Regions from separate parts of the Mesorhizobium sp. WSM3879 genome, predicted to be linked through region 2. Evidence: riboswitches for the same ligand, from Rfam matches in the RefSeq annotation. Region 2 holds a riboswitch; the other holds the start of a gene.

Evidence for each region. A riboswitch is a leader RNA that binds a small molecule or an ion and turns the genes downstream of it on or off. The one in region 2 is predicted to bind S-adenosylmethionine.
Region 1: another riboswitch for S-adenosylmethionine. It lies ahead of CK218_RS24680 (O-succinylhomoserine sulfhydrylase); the one in region 2 lies ahead of CK218_RS18125 (homoserine O-acetyltransferase).

What each region holds. Positions count from the first base shown of each region.
Region 1 is NZ_NSFZ01000013.1:110,193-117,357, forward strand. It holds gene mmsA (multiple monosaccharide ABC transporter ATP-binding protein) at 1-274, shown strand, start outside; gene mmsB (multiple monosaccharide ABC transporter permease) at 271-1,563, shown strand; gene araD1 (AraD1 family protein) at 1,772-2,761, shown strand; gene CK218_RS24670 (ABC transporter substrate-binding protein) at 2,811-3,578, opposite strand; gene CK218_RS24675 (2'-deoxycytidine 5'-triphosphate deaminase) at 3,661-4,755, opposite strand; SAM riboswitch at 4,891-4,968, shown strand; gene CK218_RS24680 (O-succinylhomoserine sulfhydrylase) at 5,025-6,215, shown strand; gene CK218_RS24685 (ceramide glucosyltransferase) at 6,257-7,165, opposite strand, start outside.
Region 2 is NZ_NSFZ01000007.1:245,764-252,928, forward strand. It holds gene CK218_RS18100 (DUF1194 domain-containing protein) at 1-401, shown strand, start outside; gene CK218_RS18105 (glycosyltransferase family A protein) at 445-1,380, opposite strand; gene CK218_RS18110 (glycosyltransferase) at 1,582-2,571, opposite strand; gene CK218_RS18115 (Stf0 family sulfotransferase) at 2,692-3,462, opposite strand; gene metW (methionine biosynthesis protein MetW) at 3,459-4,073, opposite strand; gene CK218_RS18125 (homoserine O-acetyltransferase) at 4,162-5,331, opposite strand; SAM riboswitch at 5,423-5,500, opposite strand; gene hisC (histidinol-phosphate transaminase) at 5,639-6,742, shown strand; gene CK218_RS18135 (prephenate/arogenate dehydrogenase family protein) at 6,749-7,165, shown strand, end outside.

The sequences.
Region 1 (7,165 bases), on a different contig from region 2:
GTTCGCCGACCCGGAAGTGCTGATCCTCGACGAACCGACGCGCGGCATTGACGTCGGCGCCAAGTACGAAATCTACACGATCATCGCCCGCCTCGCCGCCGAGGGAAAGGCAATCGTCGTCATCTCGTCGGAAATGCCGGAATTGCTCGGCATCACCGACCGCATCTATGTCATGAACGAAGGGCGTATCGTCGGCGAAATGGCGGCAGGCGACGCCAGCCAGGAAAAGATCATGCGCGCCATCGTTCGGGGAGAAGGAAAAAAAGCCTCATGAGCACAGAAAGCGCTCCCGCGCCGCAGAGCGGCGTCGCCGAAGACGTCAAGCATGGTCCGCGCGTCGCCGTTTCGGCGCTGACGACGAACCTGCGCGAATACGGACTGATCATCGCGCTGATCGTCATCATGCTGTTCTTCCAGTACACGACGTCCGGCACGCTGTTCAAACCGGTCAACCTCAGCAACCTGGTGCAGCAGAACTCGTTCATCATCGTGATGGCGCTTGGCATGCTGCTGGTGATCGTCGCCGGCTATATCGACCTCAGCGTGGGATCGGTCGCCGGCTTCATCGGCGCGCTTGCCGCAATGATGATGGTCATCTGGCCGCTCGGGATATTCAGCAATCCGCTGGTGGTCTCTATCGTTTGCTTGATCGTCGGTGCGCTTATCGGCGCGGCGCAAGGCTATTGGATCGCCTATCACCGAATACCGAGCTTCATCGTGACGCTGGCGGGTATGCTGATCTTCCGCGGCATCTGCCAGGCACTGCTTGGCGGCGGCTCCTCGGTCGGCCCGCTTCCCGACAGCTTCAAGGCGTTGAGCTCCGGCTTCATCCCCGACGTCATCGGCCCGCTGACGCTCATTCCGCCGACGGTGAATGCGGCCGGCAAGACCATCGTCGGCAGCGGCCTTACGCTGCACATGACGACGATCGTGCTCGGTCTGGTCGCCGTGCTCGCCTATGCCTATTTCGGCTTCAGAACACGGCGTAAGCGCGAACGGCATGGCTATGAGGCGGAGCCCTTCCCGCTGTTCGTCGTCAAGACGCTGGTCGGCAGCGCGCTGGCGCTGTTCCTGGTCTTCCAGTTCGCCAGCTACAGGGGCCTGCCGGTGGTGCTTCTGGTGATGGGCGTGCTGATCTCGCTGTTCGTCTTCGTCACCAAGCGCATGACCATCGGCCGCCGCATCTATGCGATGGGCGGCAACGCCAAGGCGGCGCAGCTGTCGGGCATCAACACCGAACGGCTGACGCTGCTCGTCTTCATCAACATGGGCGTGCTGTCGGCGCTCGGCGGCCTGATCATCGCCGCTCGCCTCGGCCAGGCCGTCCCGGCCGCAGGTCTGGGCAGCGAACTCGACGTGATCGCCGCCGTCTTCATCGGCGGCGCTTCGGCGATGGGCGGCGTCGGACAGGTCATCGGCGCCGTGGTCGGCGGCTTCATCATGGGCGTGATGAACAACGGCATGTCGATCATGGGCGTCAATGTCGACTGGCAGCAGGTGGTCAAAGGCCTGGTGCTGCTCGGTGCCGTCATCTTCGACGTCTACAACAAGAACAAGGCGTAGAGGCCGGAGGCAAGGACTAAGGAGGCATACGGGTTCTAGATCGCGAAGCTGCCGGCAACCCGTCGGCGCGAAGAAGTCTTGGAAGGACCAGGCTCGCGAGTGCAATCCGGACAAAGAGTTTCAACCGTGGCGCGGATCGGTTCCGGGCCGCGCCGGTCAGGGCTTGCCAATCGGCAGCCGGGCCAAGGCAAAAGAGAGAGGGTTCATCATGCTGATTTCCCAGATCCTCGATGACGCCGAGACGATCCGCGTCGTTGCCCGCAGCGGCGGCAAGACCCGGATCATCAACGGCGCGCGCAGCGTCTATTCGCTGGCGATGGAGGCAGCCCGCACCGGGACCGGGCTCGAGGCGCTGATCGAGCGCAAGGGCTATGGCGAGACGGTCGACCTCGACGCCGTCTACAAGAAGGGACGCCTGGTATCGCCAATCAACCATCCCGACCCCGCGCATCTCCACCTTACCGGCACCGGGCTTACACATCTCGGCTCCGCCGCGACACGCGATTCCATGCACAAGAAGCTCCGCGACGGCGAGGAGCAACTCACCGATTCCATGAAGATGTTCCGCATGGGGCTGGAGGGCGGCAAGCCGGCAAAGGGCGAGATCGGCGTGCAGCCGGAATGGTTCTACAAGGGCAACGGCACGATGGCGGTGGCGCCCGGTGCCGCGCTGATGTCGCCGGCCTTCGCGCAAGACGCCGGCGAGGAGCCGGAGATCGCCGGCATCTATGTCATCGGCGACGACGGCGCGCCGTTCCGCGTCGGCTTCACGCTGTCCAACGAGTTTTCCGACCATGTGACCGAGCGCGTGAACTATCTGTTCCTCGCCCATTCCAAGCTGCGCAACGCCTCGTTCGGACCGGAAATCCTGATCGGCGAGCTGCCCGCCCACATCAGGGGCTCTTCACGAATCTGGCGCGACGGCAAAGTGCTTTGGGAAAAGCCGTTCCTGTCCGGCGAGGCGAACATGTCGCACACCATCGCCAATCTCGAGCATCACCACTTCAAATATTCGGCCTTCCGCCAGCCGGGCGACGTGCATGTGCACATGTTCGGCACCGCCACACTCTCGTTCGCAGACGGCGTCAGGACCGAGGAAGGCGACACGTTCGAGATCGAGGCCAAGGATTTCGGCCTGCCGTTGCGCAACCCGCTCGCGATCGAGAAGCCGGTGAAGGTGGCGGTGAAGGCGCTGTAAGGTTAGAGCGTGATCTCCCCCACGAGGGGGGAGATTGGCAGCTTCAACCTCAATAAATATCGAAATCGAAATACTTCGACTGGATCTTCTTGTAGGTGCCGTCGGCAACGATGGCGTCGATGGCCGCGTTGAGGCGGTCGCGCAGGGCGGTGTCCTCCAGGCGCACGGCGATGCCGGCCTCGGTCTCGGTGCCCTTGACGTCGCCCACCAGCTTGCAGCAGTCGTCGCTCGCCTTCTTCATCCAGTCGACCAGCACGAACTTGTCCGAGATGACGGCGTCGAGACGGCCGTTGAGCAGATCGGTCACCGCCTCTTCCTGGGTCGGGTAGAGCTTCGCCTCGGCGCCGGCCTTGGCGTAGACGTCCTGGGCGTAGTTGGCCTGGGTGGTCGAGGCCTGGGCACCGACCGTCTTGCCGGCAAGCGAGGCCGGCTCGGTCGAGGCGATGTCGGCGTCCTTCAGGGCGACCAGCGCAAGCGGCGTCGTGTAGTATTTATGGGTGAAGGCGACCTGCTTCTTGCGTTCCTCGGTGATGCTCATCGAGGCGATGATGGCGTCGAATTTCTTGGCCTGCAGGGCCGGAATGATGCCATCCCAATCCTGGGTGACGATCTCGCATTCGACCTTCATCTGCGCGCAGAGCGCATTGGCGATGTCGATGTCGAAGCCTTCGACCTTGCCGTCCGGCGTGATGGTGTTGAAGGGCGGATAGGCGCCCTCGGTGCCGATCTTGATCTTTTCGGCCGCGTCTACCGAACCGACGCCGAGCGCCAGCATGGCGGCGGCCGCAGCCGACAGGATCCATCTGGATATCTGCATTTTCATCCCCTTGGGTTCAGTTGCTACATGGTCGGACGCAGCCAAGCACGGCGCGCCAGGCCGGGCAAGCACAGCTTGGCGATCAGCGCGCGGCGCGGAAATGCTTGGACAGTTTCAGGCCCTGCGCCTGGTAGTTCGAGCCGAGATCGGTGCCGTATAGCGCCAGCGGGCGCTTCAGCATATGCTCGTAGACGAGGCGACCGACGATCTGGCCGTGGTCGAGGATGAACGGCACCTCGTGGCTGCGCACTTCAAGCACCGCGCGACTGCCGCTGCCGCCGGCGGCGGAATGGCCGAAGCCCGGGTCGAAAAAGCCGGCATAGTGGACACGGAACTCGCCGACCAGCGGATCGAAAGGCGTCATCTCGGCGGCATAGAGCGGCGGCACGTGCACGGCTTCGCGAGAGACCAGGATGTAGAACTCGTCCGGGTCGAGCACGAGCTCGCCGGCCCCGCTCTTGTAGAGCGGTTCCCAGAAGTCGACCACATACTGAGCGGCGCGCTTGTCGACGTCGACGAGGCCGGTGTGGTGCTTGCCACGATAGCCGACCAGGCCGTCCTTGTCGCCGTCGAGATCGATAGAGAGCGCAATGCCGCCGCCGGAGATGTTGGGCGGCTCGGTCGCAACCAGCATCTCGGCGTGATGGAGGTCACGCAACTCATTCTCCGACAGCACGGCGTTGCCGGTGCGGAAGCGGATCTGCGACAGGCGCGAGCCGGCGCGCACGACGATCGGGAAGGTGCGCGGGCTGACCTCGAGGTAGAGCGGGCCATGATAGCCGGCGACGATCTTATCGAATTCATGGCCGCGGTCGGTCATGACACGCGTGAAAATGTCGAGCCGTCCGGTCGAGCTCTTCGGGTTGGCCGAAGCCGAGACTTCCGCCGGCAGCGCCAGGCTTTCCTGCAGCGGCACGATGTAGACGCAGCCCGTCTCCAGCACCGCACCCTCGGCGAGGTTGATCTCATGCAGCTTCAGCCGGTCCAGCTTGTCGGCCACCAGATGATCGGGACCGGGCAGGAAGGAAGCCCGCACGCGAAAGGCCTTGTCGCTAAGTCTGAGATCGAGGCTGGCCGGCTGGATCTGGTTGGTGTCGAGCGCGCGCGGCGACTTCAGCGCGCCCGACTGGAAGAGCGCCGCGATGTCCTGATCTGGAAGAATGCCTGTCTGCCGCAATGTCTGGCTCCGGGCGATGTCATTATCGTCGCAGTTTCCTGTCGCAAAACCGCAGGATACTTTTGCGGAAGCTGCCTGGTACAAACCTCTTAATCAAGCCGGCAATTGACGCAAGCGCGGTGCGGGTCTAAAGGGTCGTTATCCCGTGGTGATTTGGCCGGTCGGCTTGCAGCCACGTTAAACAAGTCGCTAAAGGACCGTCGGGCCGCAAGGCCGTATGGACCGGTTGCGACGTCGCGGCCGGTTTTTTTGTGTTTGGAAGTAGGGCAATGACCAAGACGCGTAACTGGAAACCTCAGACGGCACTCGTGCATGGCGGGACGCTGCGTTCCGGCTTCGGCGAGACCGCCGAAGCGATGTATCTCACCCAGGGCTATGTCTACGAGACGGCCCAGGCAGCGGAAGCCCGCTTCAAGGGGGAGGAACCCGGCTTCATCTATTCGCGCTACGCCAACCCGACCGTCGATATGTTCGAGAAGCGCATGTGCGCGCTGGAAGGCGCCGAAGACGCACGCGCCACCGCTTCCGGCATGGCCGCCGTGTCCGCCGCCCTGCTCTGCAGCGTCAAGGCCGGCGATCACATCGTTGCGGCGCGGGCGCTGTTCGGCTCCTGCCGCTGGGTGGTCGAGACGCTGGCGCCGCGCTATGGCATCGAGGCGACGCTGATCGACGGCACCGACATTGCCAATTGGGAAAAAGCGGTCAGGCCGAACACCAAGCTGTTCTTCCTGGAAAGCCCGACCAACCCGACGCTGGAAGTGGTCGATATCGCCGCTGTCGCCGCTTTAGCCAATTCGATCGGCGCGCGCGTGATCGTCGACAACGTCTTTGCCACGCCGCTGCAGCAGAAGCCGCTGCAGCTCGGCGCCCATATCGTGGTCTACTCGGCGACCAAGCATATCGACGGACAAGGCCGCTGCCTCGGCGGCGTCATCCTGTCGGACAAGAAGTGGATCGACGAGAACCTGCACGACTATTTCCGGCACACCGGCCCGAGCCTGTCCCCATTCAACGCATGGACGCTGCTGAAAGGCCTCGAGACGCTCCCGCTGCGCGTGCGCCAGCAGACCGAAAGCGCCGGCAAGATCGCGGACTTCCTGGCTGGCCGGCCGGAGATCGCCCGCGTCATCTATCCGGGCCGGGCCGACCATCCCCAGGCGGATATCGTCAGGAAGCAGATGTCGGGCGGCTCGACGCTGATCTGCCTTGACGTCAAGGGCGGCAAGCAGGCGGCCTTCGCCTTGCAGAACGCGCTCGACATCGTGCTGATCTCGAACAACCTCGGCGACGCAAAGAGCCTGATCACGCATCCGGCGACGACGACGCACAAAAACCTCACTGACGAGGCCCGCGCCGAGCTTGGCATCGGACCAGGCACGCTCAGGCTCTCCGTCGGGCTGGAGGATACCGACGACCTGCTCGCCGACATCGAACAGGCGCTCAAGGCGGCGAAGGAATGAACCGCCACGGCTGCAAAGAGCGCGCTTGAGCCGCAGCCGGCTCAAGCAATCTCTTCGAGTTCAGTCATCCCGTTGTTGCGGATTGTCATTGCGTTGCCACGCCATTCGACGGCTCCGCCAAGCCAGCCGCGCGCCCAGATGGCGGGAAGCATCGCGTCGCGCACGATCATCGCGGTGACGCTGCGCGGCGACAGATACCAGCCCTTGGACCAGGCGAGCATGCATTCGGGCACATAGGCGATCGCCAGCACGCAGAGCGCGGTCGTGGGCAGGCTGACACCGGCGCTTGCCGCCGCAATCAGCGCCATAAGCAGCGGCGCGACCACACCGGTCAGGATTTCCGGCGCGAAGAACAATGGGAAGGTGACGCGGCGCAGCCGCGCCCAGCGCGCCTGGCGCGACCAGATTTCGGCGAGCGTGCGCTGGCCGAGCGGTTGCTCGAAGGGCGCGGCTACGAGATTGACCCGAAGGCCAAGGCTGTTGACCAGCTTGGTCGCCGCCGCGTCCTCGGCGATCTCGGCGGCCAAAGCCTGGATGCCGCCATTTGCATCCAGCATCGGCTTGTTCCACAGCATGCTCTTGCCCTGGGCGAAGCCAAGGCCGAGCGCTTCGCCGGCATATTGCCAGCGCGCCTGCAGCGTGTTGAGGAAGGCGCATTCGACCTCGGCCCAGAAACCGTCCGGCCGCGAGCCGATCGGCGTCGAGCAGACGAGGCCGGTGTCCGGCCGCCAGGCCGCCATCAGATGCTGGACATAGTCCTTGGGCATCAGGACGTTGGAGTCGGCCAGGATCACCCAGTCGTGCCGCGCCGCCCGCCAGCCCTTGATGCAGTTGTTTAGCTTGGGATTGGCGCTGATCCTGTCATCGCCGACGAGGAGCCGCGCCGGAACATTCGGAAATCTCGCGATGGCGGCGTTGATCAGCTTGACCACGGGATCTTCGCCGTGCGC
Region 2 (7,165 bases):
TGGAGAAAAACAGCTACTCGGCGCCGCGCCGGGTCATCGACATATCGGGGGACGGGCCCAACAATGCCGGGCTGCCCGTCGCGATGATCCGTGATGCGGCTTTGGCCAAGGGCATCGTGGTCAACGGCCTGCCGATCCTGATCAGTCCGTCGCCGAGCGTCATTCGTCTCGACCGCTACTATGCCGATTGCGTCACCGGCGGCCCCGGTTCGTTCGTGCTGCCGATCTATGCGGCGTCGGAATTCTCGACGGCTATCCGCCGCAAGCTGATCCAGGAGGTGAGCGGGATCGGCGACGCCGGCAGCATCCGCGTCGACGCGGAGGCGCCGACCGACTGCCTGCTTGGCGAACGGCTGCGGCAGCGGTTTTCCGATCCTTATTTTCCGGAGCTGGATCGGTGAAGTCCCCATTTGCACTGTTTCGGCCAGAGCGCCGCGCTGTGCCTCAGGCCGCCCGGGCGCCGTATCTGGCGCGGAACTCGTCATAGCAATCGCGGCGCCAGCGCCGGCCGACGACATAGCCGCGCAGCAGTTCGGTCGGCGAGTAGCCGAGCGCCTTTGACGACCGATTGGCGAGATAGCCCGAAAAGGCCTGTGGCAGCCTGCCCTTCAATATGTCGGCGATGATCTGCCGCGCGATCATATAGGGCGGCACGTCGGGATAGCGGTCGGCAATATAAGGATGTTTGCCGATCAGGTTGGCGTAGGCCTCGACATAGCCGTCGCGCCGGCCGGAGATCGAATTTTCCGAATTGTATTTTTTCCAGTCGATATCATCCGACAGCAAGGCGCCGCTGCGGTTGGCAAAACGCAGCAGCAATTCGCGGTCCTGCATGCGCGTGATATCGCTGTCAAAGCCGCCGATCGCAAGCAGCGATTCGTGCCGGGCGGTGATCGCCGAGCCGGCGATGAAAATCGTCTGCGAGACCAGGGCGCGCTGCAGCCTGCTTTTGTCGAGCAAAGCCTGACGATTGATGCATTTGGTGCTGCGGCCGCCCTTGACCGAGATGAAGGAACTGATCAGCACTTCGAGCGAGGGGTTCCTGTCGAAGTGCGACAGCGTCCGGTCGAGGCGGTCCGGCAGATAGACATCGTCCGAATCAAGAAAGGTCACGATCGGCGCCCGCGCGCGCTCGATGCCCGCGTTGCGCGCGGCATTGGCGCCGCGCCATTTCGCGCCGACATAGATCAGTCTGGGATCGCGAATCTCGGCCAGCGCCAAGGCCGTTCCGTCGGTCGAACCGTCGTCGACAACAATGTGCTCGAAGCGGGTAAGTGTCTGGGCAAGAACACTTTCCACCGCGCGCACGACCTGGCTTCGCCGGTTGTGCGTCGGCGTGATCACGGTGATCAGCGGAGCTGGGTCGGAGGCAGTCGGCATCTAACTTTCGTTATGGGCAGATAAACGATGACCGTAAGATACTCGCACCACCTGCCTCCATGTCCGCCCCCGGATGGATTCGGCAAACGCTACAGAAAAGAGCCGCCTATGTCACCTGAGGTGTCGCATCGGGGTCAAGTTCAGAGCGTGTTTCCTCAAAGTCATGCGGTTTGAAAGCAACACTTCGCGGCGGTTTATCCTTCAACTATGCCCGACATAGTCAGGCACGGTTTCGATTTCGTCGCTTACGAGACCGGCAGCGAGGCTGAAATGACCAAGAAATGCCAGGGTATAAAAAGCCAGGCCTACCACCAGTGAAAACGGGATCTGCCAAAGAGGCATACCCGTTTGCGGCGCGTGGCTGAGCACGCGTCGCGTCGTGCGCCACGACATGGTCCACCAGCGACTGAACGACTTGACGATCCGCTGCCTGCGACTGGGGGCATGAAGCGCGACGAACTTGCGGTCGGCGTCCCTGCCGGTCACCAACGCGCGCCAATAGAAGAACCGCCAGCCGCGCGGAGAGTAGTGGTAAACGCGCGCATCGACGTTGACAATCTTGTGGCCCTCGCGCCGAAGCTGGTGCATCAGCAGCGTGCAGGACACCTTGAAGCCGTTATGTGCCGGGAAAGGGTGGTTGACGATCCAATGGCGCCGGAAGGCGACATTGTTGGCATTGATCGCCCGCTTCGAGGCGAATCTTTCATCTCCGCGGGCCATCGGGAAGAACCAGATCAAGGCGAAGGTTCTCGAGAAGAAGTCGTCATAGCACAGATAGGTATGGCCGTTCACGCAGACGGTTTGCGGCTGTTGAAACGGCTGCAGCAGATTTGAAAGCCAACCTGGCTGAGGGACCGTGTCCGAATCCAGGAAAACGACGATGTCTCCTTCGGTCAAAAGCACGCCGTTGTTCTTGAGTTCGTAATACCGACCGTCGGGGCAAGCTGTGATTGTCAGGTCGGCAACCAGCATCAATTCAGGCGCTTCAGCTTCAATGCTCGCTTGCAGCAAGCTGCCGTCCGAATCGGGCCCGCCATGCGACACGACAACTTTTGGCCTTGTAAAACCGCTAGCGGAAACAGCCGCGATTTCGCGCGCCAGTGACTTCAGCCCCAGGCCGATCTCGTCCCAGTCGATGGATTTGGCGTTCTCCATCTCCATGACGATCGAATAGATCGGGTGTTCAGCCATAGATAATCACCACCAGTTTTGCCGGTACAGTCGCAGTAGCCGTGCGGAGTATGCCGTCAAACGATTCTCGGTGCCATTCTATTTGCAAGTCTGCGCTTCAATCGCATGAAGCCCCAGTTTCTAGATCTTCAGGAAGCCACGCTTTTTTCTGTGCTGGAAGCTGGACGGGTCGGCATATTCAGACAGGAAACGTTTTCGCCATTCGTCATTGGTCGCGTCGCGTTGGATTTCGAGGCCCGACACGAGATTCGTTCCCCAGACAGGCTCGACCCCGGCCAACTGGGCAATTTTCTCGAGGCTTCCTCTCGGGTCTTGCTGGACCTGCTCGTAAGTTAGCGCAAGGACGGACAGCCCGTTTTTCGCGAACCACCGGTCCCAAGCCAGAGTCTCCATCAGAATCTTTTCAAGCGATTCGGCGATAGCCTCGCCGTCATAGCGTGGGGATGCGCGATTGACCTCGCTAGAGCGGAATCTGCGGGTTTGGCGCGCACGCGCCCATGAGATCGCCTGACCCAGCAGATCGCTGCGCGTCAGGCGCACATAGTGAAGGTTGGGAAGACTGGCGGGGAGGTTCACCTTCTTGGCAACTTGAGCGAACTGACTCGCAAAAAGCTTGATCGCGTAGATTCCGCAAGAGGACCGTCCTTCCGTCAGCGCCCTCAGAAGCTGCCCTCTGGCATCGCGCGGATAGCCTGGCTGTTCGAGCAGCCGGCGCCCGCCAAACCATTCCAGTGGATTGCCCAGCCCGGCGGAAGCCATCAGTCCTGCAAGATGATTGCTGCCGGTACGCGGCGAAGTGCACACAAGAATCCCAGTGCTTATCTCCGACAGAATTTCCGACGGGATTTGAACCACGGCCGGCCGGCGTCGAAAGAGATCGAGCGAGATCATCGTTTCAGCAAGAACACTGCCTGCTGGCCGAAGAAGTTCCAGAACCACCAGGGCATCGACAGGCCGATCTTCTGGCCGTTGGCGTCGAGCGCGGTCGCCTTCTCGACCGTCGCGCCGAGCTCTTCGCACAGATTGACGAAGTCGCGAATGGTGCAGAAGTGGATGTTCGGCGTGTCGTACCAGGAATAGGGCAGGTCCTTGGTGACCGGCATCCTGCCCTTGATCAGCAGCGAGAAGCGCACGCGCCAATGGCCGAAATTGGGGAAGGAGACGATCGCGCGGTTGCCGATCCGAAGCAGCTCGTCGAGCACAAGTTTCGGGTTGCGGGTCGCCTGCAGCGTTTGCGACAGGACGACGAAATCAAAACCTTTGTCGGGGTAGAATTCGAGGTCCTTGTCGGCATCGCCCTGGACGACGGAAAGGCCGCGCGCCACGCATTCGTTGACGCCGCGCTGTGACAGCTCCAGGCCGCGGCCATCAACCTGCTTGGTCGCCTGCAGAACCTCCAGAAGCACGCCATCGCCGGAGCCGACATCGAGCACGCGCGAATGCGGCGGGATGAGATCGGTGACGACTTCGAGGTCGACGCGCTGGGCGCGATTAACGCTCATGGGCACGCCTCCGGCCTTTGAGCATTTGCGGCCAATGGGAATCTCGGCGCCTCAGAAGTGCGGCCAAGACACAGAGATCGCGCGCTGCTCATAGGCTGAGCCCCCTTGCGCGCGCGGCCGAGGCTATGAAGCCGTTGATGGCCGCGAACAATTCCGGTTCGTCGAGCAGGAAAGCGTCATGGCCGCGATCGGTCTCGATCTCGACGAAGGAGACGGACGCGCCGGCGGCGTTCAGCGCATGCACGATCGAGCGGCTTTCCTCGGTCGGGAACAGCCAGTCGCTTGTGAACGACACGAGACAGAAGCGTGTCTTGGTGCCCGCGAAGGCATCGGCCAGCCGTCCGCCGTGGTCGGCGGCGAGGTCGAAATAGTCCATAGCGCGGGTCAGATAGAGGTAGGAGTTGGCGTCGAAGCGGTCGACGAAGGTCATGCCCTGATGGCGCAGATAGCTTTCGATCTGGAAATCGGCGTCGAAGCCGAAGGTCAGCGCCTCGCGATCCTGCAGGTTGCGGCCGAACTTGCGGTGCAGCGCTGCTTCCGAGAGGTAAGTGATGTGCGCGGCCATGCGCGCCACGGCGAGGCCCTTTTCCGGCCGCCTGCCGAAATCGAGATATTTGCCGCCGTGCCAGTCCGGATCGGCCATGACGGCCTGCCGCCCGACCTCGTGGAAGGCGATGTTCTGCGAGGAATGGCGGGCGCCGGTGGCGATCGGCAACGCGGAGAAGACGCGTTCCGGGTAGCTTGCGGCCCATTGCAGCACCTGCATGCCGCCCATCGAGCCGCCGAGCACGCAGAACAGCTTCTCGATGCCGAAATGATCGACCAGCATCAGCTGCGCCCGCACCATGTCGCGGATGGTGATGATCGGCAGGTCGAGCCCATAGGGCCTGCCTGTCGCCGGATCGGTCGAGGCCGGGCCGGTGGAGCCGAGGCAGCCGCCGATGACGTTGGCGCAAATGACAAAAAAGCGGCTGGTGTCGATGATCTTGCCGGGGCCTATCAGCACCTCCCACCAGCCCGGCTTGCCGGTCACCGGGTTGGTGCTGGCGACATGCTGGTCGCCGGTCAGCGCGTGGCAGACGAGGATGGCGTTGGAGCGGGCGTCGTTCAGGGCGCCGTAGGTCTGGTAAGCGACCTGGAACGGCGACAGCACGGTGCCCGCATCGAGCTTTAGCGGTTTGTCGGGACCGAACTGCAACACCGGGCTCGACGGTTGGTCGGCCTCGTGGTTGGTCCTTGGAGCGCGCTGAGCGGCCATTGCATTCCCCCATCCAGTCGCATCGATCTCGCGATACGGCGTCCGGCCGGCAACAGACAACAAAAAACCGGCCTGCCTTCGCAAAGCCGGTTACAGGTTGCAAACGGCCCTTTAGCGAATTGTTTAACGTGGCTGCAAGCCGACCGGCCAAATCACCACGGGAGATCCGGCTGTTCTTCTAGGGCCAGCGCCGCGCTTCGTCAACGGGTCTGCCTACTGGGGCGAGCGCGCCGGCACTCGACATTCGGGGCCACGGCCTGTATTTCCGCTGCGGCCTCGAACCAGGGCCTCTCGACGGATTTGTGACATGAAGCAGGATCAGCCACGTCCGACGCCCCGCGCGGGCATCATGGACATCGAGGCCTATGTGCCGGGAAAAAGTACCGCGCCGGCCGGCGTGACGAAGGTCTACAAGCTGTCGTCCAATGAGAATCCGCTCGGGCCCTCGCCGAAGGCGATCGAGGCCGCCCGGGAGGTGGCTGCCAAATTGGACGTTTATCCCGACGGCTCCGCCCGCCGGCTGCGCGAGGCGATCGCCGATGTGCACGGCCTCAATCCGGCAAACATCGTCTGCTCCAATGGCTCCGACGAGATCCTGGGGCTGCTGGCGCAGACCTATCTCGCGCCGGGAGACGAGGCCGTGTTCACCGAACACGCCTTCATGGTCTACAAGATCTATATCCAAGCCGCCGGCGCCAAGCCGGTGGCGGTCAAGGAGACCGACGAGCGCGCGGACATCGACGCGATCCTCGCCGCGGTGACGCCGGCGACCCGGATCGTGTTCCTCGCCAACCCCAACAATCCGACCGGCACTTACGTGCCGTTCCAGGAGGTGCGCCGGCTGCATGCCGGACTGCCCAAGAGCGTGCTCCTGGTGCTCGACGCGGCCTATGCCGAATATGTGCGGCGCAACGACTATGAAGCCGGCATCGAGCTGGCCGGGAGCTCGGAGAACGTGGTCATGACCCGCACCTTCTCCAAGCTCGGCCTCGGCGGCGCACGCATCGGCTGGATGTACGGACCGGCGCATATCGTCGATGCCATCAACCGGGTGCGCGGGCCCTTCAACGTCAATGCAACCGCGATCGAGGCCGGCATCGCGGCCATCCGCGACCGTGCCCATGTCGAGCGTAGCGTGGCGCATAACGAGAAGTGGCTTGCCTGGGTCAGCGAGGAACTGACCGGGCTCGGGCTGCGCGTGACGCCCAGCGTCGGCAATTTCGTGCTGATCCACTTCCCCGACAACAAAAAGCATTCGGCAGCGGCCGCGGACGACTATCTCAGCGCGCGCGGCTACATCCTGCGGCGCGTCACCGGCTACGGCTTTCCCAACGCGCTGCGCATGAGCATCGGCATCGAGGAGGCCAATCGCGGCGTCGTCGAGGCGCTCAAGACATTTCTGAAAAGCTGAAGCACCATGACAGCACCGATGTTCGGAAGAATAGCGCTGGTCGGCATCGGCCTGATCGGTTCGTCGCTCGCCCGCGTCATCCGCCGCGAAGGCCTGGCGCGCCACATCGCTATCGCGACGCGCAGCCAATCGACGCTCAAGCGCGCCGAGGAACTGGGTCTCGGCGATTCCTACACGACCGAGGCCGAAGACGCAGTGCGCGACGCGGATCTCGTCATCGTCTCGGTTCCGGTCGGCTCGTCCGGCGAGGTCGCGGCCGAAATCGCGCCGGCGCTGAAGAAAGGCGCGATCCTTACCGATGTCGGCTCAACCAAAGCTTCGGTGATCGCGCAAATGCAGCCGCATGTGCCCGTCGGTGTGCATTTCATCCCCGGGCACCCGCTGGCGGGCACGGAAAAGTCCGGGCCGGATGCCGGGTTCGCC